Linked DNA regions of Thermochromatium tepidum ATCC 43061. The protein of the gene in region 1 interacts with the protein of each later gene in a pairwise test. Links are inferred from orthologs where the notes say so. Each region holds a gene or a part of one and is shown on either strand. Other genes may lie near its edges.

Region 1 (3,524 bases):
TGGCGATTGTTGGTCTGCGCGACACGGCCAAGACCACCTGCACTGGGGTGGAGATGTTCCGCAAGCTGCTGGATCAGGGTCAGGCGGGTGACAACATTGGGGTGTTGCTACGCGGGACCAAGCGCGAAGAGGTGGAGCGAGGTCAGGTGCTGGCCAAGCCGGGGTCGATCACGCCGCACACCCATTTTGAGGCGGAGGTCTATGTGCTCTCCAAGGAGGAGGGAGGGCGTCACACGCCCTTTTTCAATGGCTATCGTCCGCAGTTTTATTTTCGCACCACGGATGTTACTGGGGCGTGCGAGTTGCCTGAAGGCGTTGAGATGGTGATGCCGGGTGACAACATTAAGATGACGATCAAGCTGATTGCGCCGATCGCTATGGAAGAGGGTCTGCGCTTTGCTGTGCGCGAAGGCGGTCGCACCGTCGGCGCAGGTGTGGTTTCCAAGATCATCGAGTAAGGGCATGACCAGTCAGAGAATCCGAATCCGGCTTAAGGCGTTCGATCATCGTCTGATCGATCAGTCCGCGCGTGAGATCGTCGATACCGCCAAGCGCACCGGCGCTCAGGTGCGTGGTCCGGTCCCGCTGCCGTCCAAGAAGGAGCGCTTTACCGTCCTGATCTCGCCGCACGTCAACAAGGACGCGCGCGATCAGTACGAGCTGCGCACGCACAAGCGTTTGATGGACATCGTCGATCCGACCGATAAGACCGTCGATGCCCTGATGAAACTCGATCTGGCCGCCGGTGTTGACGTCCAGATCAAGCTGAGCTGAGGACGCCATCATGTCGATCGGAGTCATTGGACGCAAAGCCGGCATGACCCGTCTGTTCACTGAGGATGGGGAGAGCATCCCGGTCACCGTGATCGAGGTCACGCCAAACCGTGTCAGTCAGATCAAATCCGAGGAGACCGATGGCTATCGCGCCATCCAGGTCGCCTTTGGTCACCGCCGCGCCTCGCGCGTCAACAAGCCGATGGCTGGTCACTATGCCAAAGCCGGTATCGAGGCAGGTGAGGTGCTGCGTGAGTTCAGGCTGGAAGACAACGAAGGCACCGACATTCAGGTCGGACAGGAGATCACGGTCGCCATCTTCCAGCCGGGTCAGAAGGTCGATGTGCGTGGCGTGACCAAGGGTCGAGGCTTCGCCGGCGTCATTCGTCGTCATCACTTCGCCGGTCAGGACCGCAGTCACGGCAACTCATTGTCACATCGCGCGCCGGGATCCATTGGTCAGAACCAAAGCCCGGGTCGCGTCTGGAAGGGTAAGCGGATGGCGGGTCATCTCGGTGCCGTCAATCGTTGTCAGCAAAATCTCGAGGTCGTGCGCGTCGACACCGAGCGCAACCTGCTCCTTGTCCGTGGTGGCGTGCCCGGACCAAGGGGGGGGCGTCTGGTCGTGCTGCCGTCCGTGAAGCACAAGAACAAGGGCTGAGCACTCATGGAGATCGCCATTCGAAACCACACTGGTGCGTCCAGTGTGCAGGTGTCCGACGCCGTCTTTGGCGTGGAATACAAACCAGGCCTGGTCCACCAGGTCGTGACCGCCTATCTGGCGGGCGCACGCGCCGGCACCAAGGCCCAAAAGAACCGTGCGGCGGTTTCTGGTGGTGGTTCCAAGCCGTGGCGCCAGAAGGGAACCGGACGTGCTCGGGCGGGAACCTCGCGTAGCCCGCTATGGCGCTCGGGCGGTGTAACCTTCGCGGCCCAACCACGCAATTATGCTCAGAAGGTCAACCGCAAGATGTATCGCGGCGCCGTGCGTTCGATCCTCTCCGAACTGGTGCGCACCGAGCGTCTTGTGGTCGTCCCCGAGTTGAAGCTGGAACAGGCCAAGACCAAGGCCCTGGTTGCGTTGCTCAAGAGTCATGATCTGACCGATGTGCTCATCCTCACCGATGGGTTCGACGACAAGCTGTCTCTGGCTGCGCGCAACCTGCCCAAGGTCGACGTGCTGTCGGCGCAAGAGGTCGATCCGGTCAGCCTGATTGCCTTCGAGACCATTCTCGCCACCGAGGCAGCGATCAAAAAGCTGGAGGAGCGACTGGCATGAACAAAGAGCGTCTGATGAAGGTGTTGGTTGCGCCTGTGATCTCCGAGAAGGCCTCGCGTCTGGCTGAGAACTACAACCAGGTGACCTTTCGCGTCCTGGCCGATGCCACCAAGCAGGAAGTCGCCAAGGCGGTCGAGATGCTATTTGAGGTCCAGGTCGATCGCGTCCAGATCCTCAACGTCAAGGGCAAGAAGAAGCGTTTCGGCCAGCGTTCGGGTCAGCGTCAGGACTGGCGTAAGGCCTATGTGCGCATCAAGGCTGGCCAAGACATCGATTTCGGCAATGCCGCTTGAGCGTGGCGGCGGACAGCAACGGATAGATCAAGATGCCAATCGTAAAGACCAAACCGACGTCCGCCGGACGACGCTTCGTCGTCAAGGTGACGACACCCGAGCTGCACAAGGGTGCGCCTTACGCCCCCCTGATCGACAAGCAGACCAAGCACGGCGGACGCAACAATCAGGGCCGGGTGTCCGTGCGTCATCAGGGCGGCGGTCACAAGCAGCGTTACCGGATCATCGACTTCAAGCGCAACCGCAAGGACGGGATCCCCGCGACCGTGGAGCGTCTGGAATACGATCCGAACCGTTCGGCGCACATCGCCTTGTTGAAATATTCCGACGGCGAGCGTGCCTACATCATCGCCCCCAAGGGCCTGAAGGCCGGCGACTCTGTTGTCTCGGGCGATGGTGCACCGATTGCGGTCGGCAACTGTATGCCGCTACGCAACATTCCGGTCGGTACCCTGGTGCACTGCGTTGAGATGCGTCCCGGAAAGGGTGCCCAGCTCGCCCGCTCGGCTGGCGCCTCGGCCCAGCTAGTGGCACGTGAGTCTGGCAGTGCGACCCTGCGTCTGCGCTCGGGTGAGATGCGCAAGGTGCATGCCGATTGCCGCGCCGTGATCGGCGAGGTTGGCAACAGCGAACACAGTCTTCGCAAACTCGGCAAGGCCGGTGCGAGCCGCTGGCGCGGAATTCGCCCGACGGTGCGTGGGGTCGCGATGAATCCGGTTGATCACCCGCACGGTGGCGGTGAGGGTCGCACCTCAGGTGGCCGTCATCCGGTCACGCCCTGGGGTGTGCCGACCAAGGGCCACAAGACGCGCCATAACAAGCGGACCGACAGTATGATCGTGCGTCGTCGCGGTCAGAAATAGCATCAGTCGAGGTTGATCCAGTGCCACGTTCGATTCGAAAGGGTCCGTTCGTCGATCACCACCTGATCAAGAAGGTGGAAGAGGCGGTCGCCCAAAATAGCAAGCGTCCGATCAAGACCTGGTCGCGCCGCTCCATGATCCTGCCGGAGATGGTGGGACTAACCATTGCCGTCCACAACGGACGTCAGCATGTGCCGGTCCTCGTCAACGAAAACATGATCGGTCACAAACTCGGTGAGTTCGCGTTGACCCGTACCTATCGTGGTCACGCCGCCGACAAGAAGGCGAAGAAACGCTAGTCGGAGATCGCGATGC
Region 2 (3,258 bases), 590 kb from region 1 along the record:
TTGAGCGGGCGTTCGAGCAGACAGCCGGCAATCAGCTGAAGACGCGGCAGCAGACGCAATGTGCCATAGACCATCTCCTGCACCAAGGCCTGATCGGCCGCTGAACCTGGTGTCGTGTCGGTTTGTCGGAGTCGCGCGAGCGACTGGCCGTGTTCGAGCACCGACTGTAGGGCGCGCGCCGCTGCGGCGCGCGGCTCGGCCCCCGGCGAGACGGCGATTGGAGGCGGGCGATGTCGGCGTTCAGTCAAGACGCGCTCCATCCAACTGTCGCGCATTGAGGTAGTCTGCCGCGCTCATGGGCCTTTTGCCCGCCGGTTGCAGGCAGGTGATACGCAGTGTGCCCGATCCGGTGGCGACCCGGATCCCGGTGCGATCGGCCCCAATGACGGTGCCTGGGGGTAGCGAGTCACTGGCGTCGCCCTCGGCCTCGGCCGTCCAGATCCGTAGTGTCGCACCCTCTAGCGTCGTCTGGGCAACCGGCCAGGGATTAAAGGCCCGCACTTGACGCTCGATGGCCTCGGCGGGCGTGTTCCAGTCGATCCTGGCTTCGTCCTTGCTGAGTTTGTGGGCATAGGTGGCCTGCGTTTCGTCCTGAGGTTCGGGGGCTGGCGAACCCGCGACGATTGTGGGCAGGGCCTCCAGGAGTGCGCGCGCGCCGAGTTCGGCGAGCCGATCATGCAGGGTGCCCCCGGTCTCGTGGCGTTCGATCGGTGTGGCGATCCGATGGAAGACCGGTCCGGTGTCGAGTCCGGCCTCCATGCGCATGATGCAGACGCCTGTCTCCGTATCACCGGCGAGGATGGCGCGTTGGATCGGCGCGGCGCCGCGCCAACGCGGCAGCAGCGAGGCATGGACGTTGACGCAACCGAGCCGGGGCGCTTCCAGGACTGCGCTCGGCAGTCGCAGACCATAGGCGACCACGACCATCAGGTCAGCCCCGAGCTTGCGCAGCTGCTCGATGGCCTCGGGATCGTCCTTGAGTCTCTCGGGCTGATACACTGCCAGACCGCGATCGAGCGCCAGTGTCTTCACTGGGCTCATCTGGAGTCTGCGTCCGCGTCCGGCCGGGCGGTCGGGCTGGGTATAGACACCGATCACTTCGTGCCCGGCATCGAGCAGGGCAGCGAGGCAGGGGACAGCAAAGTCCGGCGTGCCGGCGAAAATGAGGCGCAGCGGTTTCATCAAGTGGCTCGGCGGTCGGTGGATGGGCGATGAGGCGGCTCAGTGCTCAAATGACGCTGCGCTGTGGCTCGGTGTTCTGGCGCGTGCGTGCGGCCTCCTTGCGCTGTTTTTCGAGCTTGTGACGGATGCGCTGGCGCTTGAGGATGGAGATGTGATCGACAAAGAGCTTGCCGTCGAGATGGTCGATCTCGTGCTGGATGCAAACGGCGAGCAGTCCTTCGGCGTTGAGTCTGAAGGGGTTGCCGTTACGATCGAGCGCCTCGACGCTGACATGTGCGGCGCGGGTCACGGTTTCGAAGAAACCGGGGACCGACAGACAGCCCTCTTCCATCTGTTCCGTGCCCTCGCGCGCCAGGATGCGCGGGTTGATCAGACACATCGGGCTGTCGTGTTCCTTGGAGATGTCGATGACGAGGACCTGGCGCTGGACATTGACCTGGGTCGCTGCCAATCCGATGCCCGGGGCGGCGTACATGGTTTCGAACATGTCGTCGATGAGTCGGCGGATACGGTTATCGACCTGCTCGACGGGCTGGGCCTTTTGGCGCAGTCGCGGGTCGGGGAAGACGAGGATATCGAGTATGGCCATGCGAATTCTTGAGTCCAGCTTGAGTCAACGGGTGGTCGGGACGAAGCGGTGTGCGCTACTATCTCTCAGGATACTACATCCCATCGTGGGGACGGGAACATCCCGTTTCGACCATTGCGGAGGGTCCATGTGCGCCATGCAACGCCGTTTTGCCGTCATTTCAATCCTCATCGGCTCCCTGGCACTCCTGGCGCCGGGGGTGTTTGCGGTCGAGTTGGCGCCTGATGCGCCTCAGACCTATCGGGTGCGTCCGGGTGACACGCTCTGGGACATCGCCGGACACTTTCTGCGCGACCCCTGGCGCTGGTCCGAGGTCTGGCGCGCCAATCCGGACATCGAGGACCCCAATCGCATCTATCCGGGCGACCTGCTCGAACTGACGATGATCGATGGCCGTCCAGTGATCGGACGCGCCGGCCCGCCCCTGGTCAGGCTCAGCCCGCAGATGCGCGCCGAGGCCATCGAAGCACCCGTGCCGACTATCCGCATCGGCCCGATCGCCCCTTTCCTTTCCCAGCCCCATGTCACTGAGTCTGATACGCTCAAGCAGGCCTCCTATGTGGTCGGCTTCCCGGACGAACACCTTGTTGCCGGTACCCATGATGCGATCTATGTGCGCAAGATCCGCACGAGCGAAGTCAGCCAGTTCCAGGTGCTGCGTCCAGGCGATGCGTTGCGCGATCCCGATAGCGGCGATCTGCTCGGTTATGAGGCCGCCTTCGTTGCCAACGCCGTGCTGGAGCGCACGGGCGATCCTGCCAAGCTGCGCGTGACCCGGATGGAACGGGAGGTAGCGGTCGGCGATCGGGTCATCCCAGCCGACGCCGATCGACCGCTGACCGACTTCCAGCCACGTCCGGCCCCGCCGGAGACGCGCGGGCGTATCCTCTCGGTGATGAACGGTCTCGCGCAGATCGGACGGTACGACGTGGTCATCATCAATCGCGGCGCGCGTGATCGAATCGAACCCGGCCATGTATTCGAAGTCTTCAGCGGCGGCGATAAAGAACGCGATCAGGTCCGCAGTGGGCTTGCCAACACCGACTGGCTGATGGAGAGTCCCTTTTCGAGTGCGTTTTGGCTCGGTCGCGACTTTGAATTCAAGGGCTGGCGCACCGACGAACCCTCGCGCGACGCGAGCCTTCCGCTGCATCCGGAGTATCGGCGTAACAAGGCCGAATATGTCAAGCCTTTCGAGCGCGCGGGTGTGCTGATGGTGTTCCGGGTCTTCGATCGGGTCAGTTTCGGTCTCATCCTCGAAGCCACGCGCACGCTGCGGGTGGGCGACTGGATTGCCCCGCCGCCCGCCTGATCCCGTGCCGTCTCAAGCGCGCGACTGGTCGAGCGCGTCGATCGGTGACTGGCTCGCGCTTGTCCTGGCTCCAGGCATCGGGCCGCGCACCTTTGAGCGATTGATGGAGGGCTTCGGCTCACCGAGCGCGGTGCTGGCGGTCGATGACGAGCGTCTCGAGCGGATGGGGCTCAGG

The links. The genes of interacting proteins can lie anywhere in the genome.
Region 2: the proteins of rplD (region 1) and def interact in binary tests that used the Escherichia coli proteins (3 or more experiments, as listed by UniProt). The link is inferred for Thermochromatium tepidum ATCC 43061 from one-to-one orthologs.

What each region holds. Positions count from the first base shown.
Region 1 is NZ_CP039268.1:1,587,975-1,591,498, reverse strand. The notes cover bases 285-3,247. They hold rplD (50S ribosomal protein L4), read left to right. Parts: upstream 285-1,441; coding sequence 1,442-2,053; downstream 2,054-3,247. Other genes in these bases: rpsS (30S ribosomal protein S19), read left to right, coding at 3,230-3,247; rplB (50S ribosomal protein L2), read left to right, coding at 2,379-3,209; rplW (50S ribosomal protein L23), read left to right, coding at 2,050-2,346; rplC (50S ribosomal protein L3), read left to right, coding at 785-1,435; rpsJ (30S ribosomal protein S10), read left to right, coding at 463-774. Outside these bases: more of tuf, read left to right, coding at 1-284; more of rpsS, read left to right, coding at 3,248-3,508; rplV (50S ribosomal protein L22), read left to right, coding at 3,521-3,524.
Region 2 is NZ_CP039268.1:994,668-997,925, forward strand. The notes cover bases 1-2,978. They hold def (peptide deformylase), read right to left. Parts: upstream 1,772-2,978; coding sequence 1,229-1,771; downstream 1-1,228. Other genes in these bases: rsmB (16S rRNA (cytosine(967)-C(5))-methyltransferase RsmB), read right to left, coding at 1-260; fmt (methionyl-tRNA formyltransferase), read right to left, coding at 241-1,182; E6P07_RS04645 (LysM peptidoglycan-binding domain-containing protein), read left to right, coding at 1,899-2,978. Outside these bases: more of E6P07_RS04645, read left to right, coding at 2,979-3,083; DNA-processing protein DprA, read left to right, coding at 3,088-3,258. UniProt on the Escherichia coli protein: Removes the formyl group from the N-terminal Met of newly synthesized proteins. Requires at least a dipeptide for an efficient rate of reaction. N-terminal L-methionine is a prerequisite for activity but the enzyme has broad specificity at other positions.